DNA from 3 places in the Phyllobacterium ifriqiyense genome. Region 1 is predicted to be linked to each of the others. Evidence: predicted binding sites of a transcription regulator. Region 1 holds the regulator's gene; each other region holds the start of a gene.

Region 1 (4,240 bases):
AACACAAATCCGAACATTCCCTTGTTTCCGGCTTGGCGCTCGCCATCCTGCACTTCCTTGGCGGTCGCAGCCATTTCATCCCATGTCTTGGGGACCGGCTTCTTGTACTTTTCGAGCAGATCCTTGCGATAATAAAGTGCTGGCGCATCTGTGTATAATGGCAGGGCAACCAATTTGCCGTCCACTGTCTGGCTTTCAATGATCGACGGGAAATGCTGGTCGACCACGCCTTTTGCCGCTTCGGTCAAATCGAGAAATTGCTCTGATAGCTGAGGCGCCCAAACCACATCGGTCTTATAGACATCGATATCCGAGTTTCCGGCTGCAAGCCAAAGGCGATACTGACCGAAATTGTCAGAACTGCTTGATGGCATCGCCACAATGGAAACCTTGTTGCCCGTTTCTTTTTCAAAGCGGTCAAGCTGCTTGCGCAACTCGGCATTTTCATTGCCGGTCGAGCTGTAAACAATAGAAAGATTGGCTGCATAGGCACCTGAAGACAACAGCGCTGTAAGCAGGATGCCCGCCAAAACTGAACTCTTTTTCATAAATCCTCCCAGAAATATTTAATGGATCAACCCATGCCGGACGGCACTCAATCCCCAATTGACGATCCTCCTCAAGCACATCAGATAGTGAAATTAACCTATCCAAAGCGCTTTGGATAAAAGGTGTCAAAACGCAAAACGAATGTCAATAAATAGTTTATGAACGCCATTAATCAGGCAAATAAAATTGTGCAGATCATTTAAAGCGCTTTGAAGTATGATTATATTACGAAGGCAAAGACATCTAACGACGCAGATAGGAATACAGTTTTGGACCGTCCGGCATGAAGCTGAAAGAACTCGCTGAAAAGCTCAACCTCTCCCAGACGACCGTTAGCCGCGCGCTGAACGGTTATCCGGAAGTGAATGAGGCTACGCGCGAGCGCGTCAATAAAGCGGCATTGAAATTTGGCTATAGCGCAAATGCAAATGCCCGACGTCTAGCCATGGGCCGTGTCGGTGCTATCGGTCTGGTTATCCCCGCAGATTCCAGCCAGCGATTTGGGCCTCATACCGCGGAATTTCTTGCCGGTTTGGCGGAGCGCCTTTCCCGGGACGAGATTGATTTTCTGCTCAGTCCCATTGTCGATAATGACGAGATTTCGGTTTATAAGCGCCTGATTTCGAGCAAACGGGTTGATGCGATCATCGTCTCCGGGCCTGTTTTGGTCGATGAGCGCGTATCCATGCTGATCGATGCAAACTTTCCCTTTGTTCTGCATGGCCGTACGAACATAGACAGGCCCCATGCCTGGCTGGATATCGACAATCAGGGCGCATTCTATCAGGCCGCAAGCCACCTCCTCGACCTTGGACATCGGCATATAGCCATGATTGACGGGTTAAGAGGGTTTACGTTCTCTGAGCATCGCGAGCTTGGATATCGCCAAGCGCTAAGCGAACGCGGCGTCGAAATCGACCCGCGCTTCATCGTACACGACTACTTCTCTGATGAAATCGGCTTTCGTGAAACGCAACGGCTGCTTTCATGCACTCCGCAACCGACAGCAATCATTGCAGGATCAATGATGACCGCTTTGGGTGTGTCACGTGCAGTTCGCAACAAGGGTTATCAGTTGGGCAAACAAGTATCGCTCATCACCCATGACGATGTCTTTCCATATCTCAATGCCAGCAACATGGTTCCATCCATGACCACCACGCGATCATCAATGCGCTCCGCCGCCACGAGAATCGCTGAAATGCTCGTGCGCGTCCTTGATGGCGAACCCGTGGACAATATTCATGAATTATGGCCCGTAGAACTCACAGTGCGCCAGTCGAGCGGTCCTCCGATAAGCGGATAGGCCCATATTTTGCGTCATTCCATCTGATTTTCAGAGTAATTGGGCATATAGGGCTGGTTTATACCAGATATTAATCCTTGTGGAACACAACTGGAACATATAGTGTTTGTTCTGGTTTTGTTTTTCCGATTCCACACTTAAGGATCGCCCCTATGCTGACGCGCAAACAACATGAACTTCTGCTCTTCATACATGAACGGTTGAAGGAAACGGGCATTCCCCCTTCTTTTGATGAAATGAAGGATGCACTTGATCTCGCATCCAAATCCGGCATTCATCGCCTGATTACCGCACTGGAGGAGCGAGGATTTATTCGTCGGCTAGCAAATAGGGCACGGGCGCTGGAAGTGCTTCGCCTGCCCGACTCGATTGCGCCGGGTCTGAACGCGCAACGCAAATTTTCTCCGAGCGTTATTGAAGGCAGTTTGGGACGAAATGTTGCGCCGCCTCGCCCGCAAGCAAGCACTGCCGATATTGTTGCTGCCAACATGATCAGCATTCCTGTTATGGGACGTATCGCTGCCGGTGTGCCGATCGCTGCAATTCAAAACCAGACTCACATGCTCAATCTCCCGCCCGATATGATCGGCAGCGGTGAGCATTATGCGCTTGAGGTCAAAGGTGACTCCATGATCGAAGCGGGTATTTTTGATGGCGACACTGTTGTTATCAAGCGCGGAGATACCGCGAGCCCCGGTGAAATCGTTGTGGCACTCGTGGATGATGAAGAAGCAACCTTGAAGCGTTTTCGCCGAAAAGGTGCATCCATTGCTCTCGAAGCAGCAAACCCCGCCTATGAAACCCGCATCTTTGGACCGGACCGCGTTCAGGTACAGGGCAAGCTGGTCGGTCTGATACGCAGATATTGATGGCGTTTATACTTCGCTGGACGGTGTGCTTTTGTTCGTAGGCTCCATTCGAACAGCCACAGAATAGCAGCTAGCGAAAAATGTTTGGGACTACCATAAACGCCGAACTACATTTTATTGCTTGTATCCGGTGGTTTCTTGGATAGTTGCCGCTCTTCAAGATTGCGCGCGGCGCGGGAATAGATGCGGTAATTATTCCAAGGGCGATTGGGCGTGCCAATCGCATACTTTATATCAACCGAATTCAGGCGTTGAGAAAGCTCTTGTTTTGCCAAATCGGTGCCAACTGGTGTGGAATCGGCTTTGACAGAGTCAGATTGTGGAGCATCAAACCTGATCTCCGCAGCGCCTTTGAGCGCCAGCATTTGCGATGAAAGTAACAATTTTCCAGCATTTGGACAATTTGGAGCCTTCGCGGCAAAAGCCAAAATGATGATATCCCCTTCTAGGCATGCATCTGCCGTTCTTGTTGCATCATCGGTATAGGCAACGATTAATCCTCCTGGCTCCCGGGCAGTGCAAAGCTTATCGGCACATTCGAATTGAGCGCCGCTTGCAACATCGCCTTTCATTGCCGGCTTAATGATCTGCCCGGCCCTATACCCCAACTGCCAATTATCGAGGCTGAAGGCGCTGCCCGCTTGTTTATTGATCGCCAGATGGTCGTCGTCCGTTCTTAACGCGACCAGTTTTCCGTCTTCTGAGACCACAATCGCAGGATAGGATGCCCGTCCCGTCAAACCAATTGCCAATGCTACCAATGGCAAGGCAAGCAGGCGCAACCACGTTGAAAGAAATAGAAGAAGCAAAAGCCCTATCGCCATAAGAATAAGCGAAGTTTCGGACATCAGCCCAAGATTTCCACTTGGTGAATGCGACGCCACGGCTTTTGCTATGGCGATAACAATCTCGATGCCCCATCCCATGATTTTAAACGGAAGCCAATCGAGGTCAAAAGGCATGGCGAGCAGGCCAAGCACTGCGAAGGGCATCACGAGAATTGAGACAATTGGCAGCGCCAAGGCATTCCCGACAAGGCCAAAAGGAGCGGTATTATTGAAATGATAGGCAGCAAAGATCGAGCTGGCTCCGCCAGCGACCAGCGAGGTCATGGCAATGCCGCCAATATAGGCCGTTGCTTTCGATGGAAACAGCCATATGCCGGCCTTGGCACTTGTCTGTTTTCGTAGGCCTCGCCTCAAATGGTAGCGTGACCACCAGCTATAGAAAGCTATAAGGGCAGCAGTTGCTGAATAGGACATCTGGAAACTTGGTCCGAGAATTTCATGTGGTGAAACCGCGATTGTAATTGAGGCGGCAATTGCGAGATTACGCATCGATATCGCCGCGCGATCCACGGTCATTGCAAGCAACATAACTGCCAGCATCACAAAGCTGCGTTGTGCGGCAACATCGGCGCCTGAAAGCAGAAGATAGAATGCCGAGTCAAACAGGGCGATGACAGCCGCGAGTTTCTTGACGGGATAGCGGGCCGATGCACTTGGAAAGAATGCGA
Region 2 (4,240 bases), on a different contig from region 1:
ATGCATGAACCAATGGTGTGATCCGGTGTCAGCGTCCTCGCCGTCTCCTGCCCGGTAGACCCAGAACCGTTCTCCCGCCTCGTCTTCGACAATGAAATAATCTCTGACAGCAGACATCTCGGCATCACGGTGCCACCATTCACCAAATACGCGTTCAGGACCGTCGGCCCGCTTGATGCGGTGCCGAATGCCCCGCCAGGTGAAGGATGCGGGGGGATGGTCCGGCAGCAATGCCACGGTCTCGATCCGTTCGGGAAATTTCAGCAGACGCGTCGGCCGCGGCCAATCAAATGGCCAGGTTTCTGCAATATCGGGTGAAAGTGCCGGAACCCGTTTGACCGATCGCTCGGGAACATCGCTGGCCACCGATGCAACGCGGTAAATCCGGGTTTCCCCGACACGGTTCGTCAATGTATCAATCAGTGCCGAGACATCCGCCTCCGGTTCTTCGATCAATGATGAAATTGTCTGCTTCATGCCAAGAGGCTCGGCAATTGTTGCAACAAGGGTCATGAGTTCGATCCCGAAGCCCGGATCAATCGTGCCGATCTTGTCGCAAAGAAGCCGTGTCAGCCGCCTCACATCGCGCACGGCAAGTGCGGTGCCGACCCGGACAGCTTCAATGCGGTTGTCGACCCTGTGCAACAACAGATCCAGCCGTCTGACTCCAAGACCTTTTGTTTCCAGCAAGGCACATAATTGTTCAACCAGTTTACCAATGTAGCGGGCGATGGTTTCGCTAGCGCCGATGGGCTCGGCAAAGGCACGGCGCACCTCGATCAGGTCAGACGTGCGGACGGGGTCAATCGGTTCGGCAATCCGTCCATAAGCCTGATCAAGGCGTCGTCCGAGCTCGGGCCCAAAGCGCAAGGTCAGAGGTGCGCGCGGCGTCATATCAAGCTGTCCTATTGTGGTGAAGCCGAGGATGCGCAGGCTCTCGGCAGTATCGGCAGATAGTCGCAGTGCAGTGATTGGCAATTGTTCAAGAGCCGCGGCGCTGGAGCCCGATGGCACTATCGATATGGGTGCGGCACTCGTTCGCGCCAGCGCGTGGGCCGCACCCCATGTATCGGCGATGGCCGCGCAGGCATAAATGCCCGAGGCCCCGAACCGCTGCACGATTTGACTGAGCATAGCTTCTTCCCCGCCAAGCAGATGATCGGCACCTGTCGTATCAAGAACAATGCCATCTGGATGATCGGCAGCAACGATGGGCGCATAGCGCTGCATGGCCCATAACGCCAACCGTTCCAGCGCTTCGGCATCGGCTTTGAGATCCGCGTCCATGGTCACCAGCCCGCTGACCAAGGCTTGCGCCTTGGTCGCCGCCATGCCGACGCGCAATCCGGTGCCTAGCGCTGCCCCGTTGACGGCACTCACCACACGGCGGCGGGCATCACGGCCAATAAGGACGAGCGGAACCTCAGGCGGAGGCGCGGCGTCGCCCAATTTCCTTCTGAGGCGATCCGTAGACCACGTCGGAAGGAAGAGCGAGACGACCCTTGTCATCGCAGGCCTCCACTTCAAAATCGGCAGATTCTCCGGCACGGCAACGGATCAGTTCCAGCTGCCAGCGTGCACGGCCGACGCCGGGCACCGGCAAAGGCGATGAGGCAAGCGCGGTTACCCGCCATCTGGTGACGGATGCTGTCGGCTGGCCGAAATCAGCGGCTTCTGCCTGTCGCCGCCAACGCCGCACTGCAATACCGATCGTGCCGGATCCCTCTGCTGCGAGCTGCAAGCGCCGCGATGAGGTCATTGATAGCCGCGCCACCTCGGCCACGACAGCGCCGAGACCACCATGGCGAAGACCTTCTTCAAAACAGGAAAGCACGGCCTTTTCGTCGCCCGCCTCCACATAGATCACGCGGTTGCTTCCAAGCCCCACTTGAGCAATCGCCGGAGCAAACAAATCCTGCCGGGTAATGCACCAAAGCACCTTGCCTTTGGTTCTGGCGGCAATGCCTGCTGCAAACAGGGCTGCAGCCGCACCATGGACCGCGCCATTGCCGCCGCCGGCCACTTCATGCAGGCTGCCAAGTGCAAGCCCTCCACCTGGCAAAACGCGGTCTATCGATTTGACGCCAAAGGGAAGAACCTCCGCTGCACGCGCCCTTCCTCCATGCAGCCGTTCAATACGGTCACGAAGTTGGGCAAGGACAGGTGTGGTTAGAGCGTCTTTCATTCACGATCCTTTTGGCGCTGTAATGCGCACACGGATTTTATTGTTCCCTTTTTGTTCTTACTTTCGTAGTGTGGAGTCAACTGAATTTGCGAGGTTTATGCCAGCCTGCAGGATAAGCCACGGATTCAAAACAGGTTTAAATTTTTAAGTAAATGGCGGCGCTGTCGCTGCAATTGAACGATTTGATATAGGAAATCGTAAAGCTGCCCAACTTGCGGGAAGGCGATGGACCGACTGCCTGGAAGAAAAAGGTGGCGGGAAGGACCTCCCTATAGAATATTGGTCACGGGGCCAGTCACAAGGCATGCGCGACCGGCAAAGGCAGCTCAGGGGGATGATTGATGTGCAACCTCTACAGGCACAAAAGCAGCTACCAGGAAGTCGCCGACCTGTTCAAGACGCGCAGCAATCTGACGAATATGACCGAGTTCGATCTGGAAATTTTTCCGGACTATCCCGCTCCTATCGTCAGGAACGATGCCCACGGGGAACGGGAACTAGCCATGTTGCGCTGGGGAATGCCTTCGCCCGACAAGGCTGTCACCAGCACAGGCGTGAACTACAGCACCACAAACATTCGCAACCTCCATTTTTACCACTGGAAAAAATGGCTTGGGAAAGAGTTTCGATGCCTTGTGCCGGCGGCCAGTTTTTCAGAGTACGGACCGAAGCCAGATCCAGTCACCAAGCGCAAACCCCTGCATTGGTTTGCTTTGAACGAAGATCAGCCATGTTTTGCTTTGCCGGTCTCTGGACGCCTTGGCGCGGTATCAGGAAAGCCAAAGAGGGGCAGATTGATGTTGAGGTGTTCGGGTTTTTAACGACCAATGCCAATGCTGTTGTCAAACCGATTCACGAGAAGGCGATGCCGGTCATCCTTCGCACAAGAGAAGAATTCGACATCTGGCTCAACGGGTCACCCCGCGAAGCACTGCAACTGCAGCGCCCTCTGCCTGACAGCGATTTGATTGTTCTAGCGCCGCCAAAGAAGATCGAAGAAGAGCCGCTTTTGCTCTGAGAGATTTCTAGATGACCGGATATTTCGAACGTGACGCAAAACGTAAACTCCAGATCGGCTTCATCGTCGAGTTGGTACTTTTGCTCGTTCTTATCGCTGTTCGCGCTGCACTATCAATCGGTGATCCGCTACCCGCAACGCTCAAGGGATGGCTGATCGAGTATACAAGCCCATCTTTTGTTCTGAATCTAATTCTCATATTCCTCGCCACAGCGACCTTCTTTTTGCTGTATGTCAACAGGAACTATGACAAGCTAGTCAGGAGCGTCGAGTCACATAAGCATTGTGTTCCGCCCGGGTTGCTTCCCAATCAGTCGGCAGGATCAATTGCCAGTACTCAGGTGCATGGAACGATTGGCGGGATTCAAATAGCATCAATCGTCGTCACCTTCATATTTGCAGACATTGTCATTTCGCACATTCTGCGATGACCTGAGCAAAAGGAGAAGTACCATGCCTTGGAAAGTCAGATTTCGCGGGAAAACCTACAGCATCGAGAGCTATTTCGATGAAGATTACATGGGAGAAGTCGAAGCGAATATGACTGACGTTGAGGAACTGCCCGGTTCGTTCAATGTCGAATCTCACGGCGAGGAAATTGTAGAGAATATCACCATCGCCGAGTCTGCCGATTCGACCGAGTTTCCTTTTGAGGCTGTCCGGGCCAATCATCCCGAACTTGGCGAGATTTACATTTTCACGGGTGTGCCAGACGAAACCGAGGGTGAGCTGCACGTTCTCTATACCAATGCGGCTGCAAACGATCCCGTTTACAACGAGACAGCATTTGAGGGCGATGGCACATGATCATCATCGCTCCAAGGTTGGAAGGTCGATATCCGGAACGAGAAATCGACTCTCAGATGGCTATCGAGGATGCGCTGTTGAAGATATTGGGAGATGCGAACACCTTGGGCTGGACGAAGGCCGAGGTTTTAACCGCTATGATTGCCGTGGCTGACAATACTGCGCTCGCCCTTGATTCAACAGTGGCCGAGTCTGTGAGAATACATATGTCGAAATTAATGAAGAAACCC
Region 3 (4,240 bases), 150 kb from region 1:
CCAACCATTCGAGAAAACACGATCGATCCAGCCCTTGAGCAAGCCCGGCATTGACCACCAATAGACCGGAAATACGAGTACCAAACTGTCTGCCCGGTCTATCCGCGCTTGCTCGGCCGCTACATCCGGCGGCGTCTTGGCACGTCGTTTGTGGGAAGCGATATCTGCCTGGCTAAATCGCGGATCAAAACCCTCTGCAGCAAGGTCTGCGATCTCAAATGTATGGGAGCCGCTCTGCGACAGGCCTTCGCCAATCTTTAACGCAATGCTGTTGGTCAGTGATTTGGATTCTGGATGCGATGTAACAATAAGCGCATGCATGTCGATTACTCCATGATTAGAGATTGTGGAACCGGCCGAAACCTTATATACTTTTAGTAAGTTACTTTTGGTATATAGTGATGTCAAGCTCAGTTTCAAAAAACTCCTCATCTCAAACATCTCCCCGCCAGCGTCTTTCCCGCGAGGCGCGCCAGCGGCAATTACTGGATGTTTCATGGAAATTAATTCGTGACGAAGGTACGGAAGCTTTGACGCTTGGTCGCCTGGCTGAGTTGTCAGGTGTTACAAAGCCCGTTGTCTATGACCATTTCGGCACAAGGCCAGGACTTCTCGCGGCCCTTTTCAAAGAGTTCGATGCGCGTCAGACCGTTATAATGGATGCGGCGCTTGAGCGTGCCGCACCCAATCTTACCGACGTCGCCAAAGTGATCGCCTCGTCTTATGTTGATTGCGTTCTTACACAGGGACGCGAAATTCCCGGTATCACTGCCGCATTAAAAGGCTCGCCGGAACTTGATAAGATAAAGCACGACTTCGAGGCCGTGTTCATAGAAAAGTGCAGGCATCTGTTAAATGCGTTTACCGGCGCAGAAGGTGTTTCATCGGCTGGGCTGTGGGGAATGCTCGGAGCTGCAGAAGGCTTGTCAAATGCTGCAGTAAACGAGGATATCGCTCCTGCTCAGGCAAAAGATGAGCTCTATGAAATCATTATTTCAATGGTGAAGCGCTCCGGAAACTAGGAGCAGTTGTTTTCTCATCTAAAAACAAACATCGGGCAGTCTTGGACTACCCGATGCCTGCATAATAATGAGAATACGATCAAGTCCGGTCTTTTGAACTCAACTCAGAACGGGATTTCATCATCGAGATCGCGTGAGAAATTACCGCCGCTCGAGCTTGAGGATCCGCCTGCATTGGACCGGCCAAAGTCGGAGCCGCCACGATCGTCGCTCATTTGTCCGCGCCCGGAATTGCTCTCGAAGGACCGACCGCCGCCAGCTCCCGCACCTTCTCCGCGTGAATCCAGCATCTGTAGTTCACCCCGGAATTTTTGCAGTACGACTTCGGTGGAATAACGATCATTGCCCGTCTGGTCCTGCCATTTACGGGTCTGAAGCGCGCCTTCCAGATAAACCTTCATACCCTTCTTAAGGTACTGCTCGGCAACTTTTGCGAGATTGTCATTGAAAATCACGACGCTATGCCACTCGGTCTTTTCCTTGCGTTCGCCGCTATTCTTGTCGCGCCAGCTTTCCGAGGTCGCAATGCGTAGATTCACGACGGGATCACCTGAACCGAGCCGCCGGACTTCTGGATCAGCGCCAAGATTTCCTACCAAAATGACCTTGTTGACACTGCCTGCCATGTTCAAAACTCCACAAATTCCAATTTTAAATTTTGCCTATCATACAGAAGCCATGGACGTGGCGGGCAATTGATTGCCACTATCCACAATATACACCTCATATCGGCATCGTCTGCTGCGATCACTCTCCTGCCAGATTTGTCAGGAGACATTTTTCGATCATACAGCCGACTATCTCAGCTCAAAGCGTCCTTTTACAATCAATTCGCAGCCGTATACATCCGGATATGGCGAAGGCCGCTGTCAATATTATTTGTTCTTTCTTTGTTCTAACACTTGCTCTAATAATGTCAACATGGCTATGGTGATTCAGGATGGTTGATAAAGTCCGGCCTCGTAAATTATCCATGAAGCACTAGATAAAGGGAACTGTTCTCTTAAAGAACAATTCCCCATAACAGCATGCCCTCTTAAAGGCGAACCGACATGAGCGATCAGAAGTACATTTCCATTCGCGGCGCGCGCGAACATAATTTGAAAAATATCGATCTTGATCTGCCGCGCGACAAGCTGATTGTCATGACCGGCCTTTCGGGTTCGGGCAAGTCTTCGCTCGCCTTCGATACGATCTACGCAGAAGGCCAAAGACGCTATGTCGAAAGCCTGTCGGCCTATGCCCGGCAGTTTCTGGAGATGATGCAGAAGCCGGACGTGGATCAAATTGACGGTCTTTCTCCGGCAATTTCGATTGAGCAAAAGACAACCAGCCGCAACCCCCGCTCAACTGTGGGTACAGTCACTGAGATTTACGACTATTTGCGCCTGCTTTATGCGCGTGTTGGTGTCCCTTATTCACCGGCAACAGGCTTGCCTATCGAAAGCCAGACCGTCAGCCAAATGGTGGATCGTGTCATGGCTCTCGAGGAAGGCGCCCGTCTATTCATCCTTGCGCCCATAGTACGCGGGCGTAAGGGGGAGTATCGCAAGGAGCTTGCGGATCTGCAGAAACGCGGTTTTCAGCGCGTGAAGGTCGATGGTATTTTTTATGAAATTGCCGATGTTCCGGCACTCGATAAGAAGTACAAGCATGATATCGACGTTGTGGTTGACCGCATCGTCGTCCGACCTGATATTTCCGCACGTCTTGCCGATAGCCTCGAGACCTGCCTGAAGCTTGCAGATGGTATCGCTGTCGCAGAATTTGCGGATAAGCCGCTGCCTGCTGATGAAACCTCGAGTGAATCAGCCAATAAATCCAAGAACGAAACACATGAACGCATCATGTTTTCGGAAAAATTCGCCTGTCCTGTTTCAGGCTTCACCATTTCGGAGATTGAACCGCGCCTTTTCTCGTTCAATAATCCCTTCGGTGCTTGCCCGACCTGCGATGGCCTGGGTACTCAAAAAGCGATTGATCCGACGATGATCATTCCTGATGAGGCTCTGACGCTCAAGAATGGTGCAATTGCGCCTTGGGCAAAATCGAGTTCTCCTTATTACAGCCAAACATTGCAGGCGCTGGGCGAAGCCTACGGTTTCAAGCTCGCAGATCGCTGGCGTGATTTGAATGAAGAGGCGCGCGAAGCCATACTTTACGGCACTGGCAGCCGTGAAATTGCATTCTCCTATGATGATGGTTTGCGATCATATCGCACAACAAAATCTTTCGAGGGTGTCATTCCCAATTTGGAACGCCGCTGGAAAGAGACGGATTCAGCATGGTCGCGCGAAGAGATCGAGCGTTTCATGTCTGGCACGCCTTGCCCCGCTTGCAAGGGTTACCGCCTGAAACCCGAGGCTCTTGCGGTAAAAATTGGCGGTCTGCATATCGGCCAGATTACTGAAAAATCCATTCGTCATGCGGATGCCTGGTTCAGCGATATTGATAAAAGCTTCAATGAGAAACAGACAGAAATCGCTGCGCGCATTCTTAAGGAAATTCGCGAGCGTCTGCGCTTCCTGAATGATGTCGGCCTGGACTACCTGGCGCTTTCACGCAATTCGGGCACTCTTTCCGGTGGTGAAAGCCAGCGTATCCGCCTTGCATCGCAGATCGGTTCCGGTCTGACTGGTGTTCTCTATGTTCTGGACGAGCCATCCATTGGCCTGCATCAACGCGACAATGAGCAGTTGCTGAAGACTTTGCGTCATCTGCGGGATCTCGGAAATACGGTTATCGTTGTCGAGCACGACGAGGATGCGATTTTGACCGCGGATTATGTCGTCGATATCGGTCCGGCCGCCGGTATTCACGGTGGTCAGATAATCGCCGAAGGCAGTCCAGCGGACATTATGGCCAGCCCGAAATCCTTGACCGGCAAATATTTGTCAGGCGAAATCGAGGTGGCCGTGCCGGCAGAACGCCGCAAGGTCAATAAGAAACGGATTAAAGTTGTCGGCGCGCGTGGCAATAATCTGAAAAATGTCTCGGCAGAAATTCCGCTTGGCACCTTCACCGCTGTAACCGGCGTGTCGGGTGGCGGAAAATCCACCTTCCTTATCGAGACATTATTCAAGGCCGCCTCACGCCGGATCATGGGCTCCCGCGAGCATCCTGCAGAGCACGACCATATTGATGGTCTGGAATTCCTCGATAAAGTCATCGATATCGATCAATCGCCAATCGGACGTACACCCCGGTCCAATCCGGCA

The links. Region 1 encodes LexA, which represses DNA repair genes until DNA is damaged. Its sites were predicted from a motif close to TGTTCNNNNTGTGTTCNG; they were not measured.
Region 2: a site for LexA is predicted at 2,227-2,244, ahead of QFZ34_RS05760 (ImuA family protein). Genes of this name have one in related genera too.
Region 3: a site for LexA is predicted at 1,903-1,920, ahead of uvrA (excinuclease ABC subunit UvrA). Genes of this name have one in related genera too.

What each region holds. Positions count from the first base shown of each region.
Region 1 is NZ_JAUSZT010000003.1:2,743,126-2,747,365, forward strand. It holds gene QFZ34_RS21080 (ABC transporter substrate-binding protein) at 1-548, opposite strand, end outside; gene QFZ34_RS21085 (substrate-binding domain-containing protein) at 833-1,855, shown strand; gene lexA (transcriptional repressor LexA) at 2,008-2,724, shown strand; gene QFZ34_RS21095 (ComEC/Rec2 family competence protein) at 2,832-4,240, opposite strand, start outside.
Region 2 is NZ_JAUSZT010000002.1:866,531-870,770, reverse strand. It holds gene QFZ34_RS05765 (DUF6504 family protein) at 1-1,509, opposite strand, end outside; gene QFZ34_RS05760 (ImuA family protein) at 1,424-2,185, opposite strand; partial or broken gene QFZ34_RS05755 (SOS response-associated peptidase) at 2,527-3,203, shown strand; gene QFZ34_RS05745 (hypothetical protein) at 3,215-3,634, shown strand; gene QFZ34_RS05740 (hypothetical protein) at 3,657-4,010, shown strand; gene QFZ34_RS05735 (hypothetical protein) at 4,007-4,240, shown strand, end outside.
Region 3 is NZ_JAUSZT010000003.1:2,594,673-2,598,912, reverse strand. It holds gene QFZ34_RS20360 (NAD(P)H-dependent oxidoreductase) at 1-321, opposite strand, end outside; gene QFZ34_RS20355 (TetR/AcrR family transcriptional regulator) at 402-1,022, shown strand; gene QFZ34_RS20350 (single-stranded DNA-binding protein) at 1,127-1,648, opposite strand; gene uvrA (excinuclease ABC subunit UvrA) at 2,075-4,240, shown strand, end outside.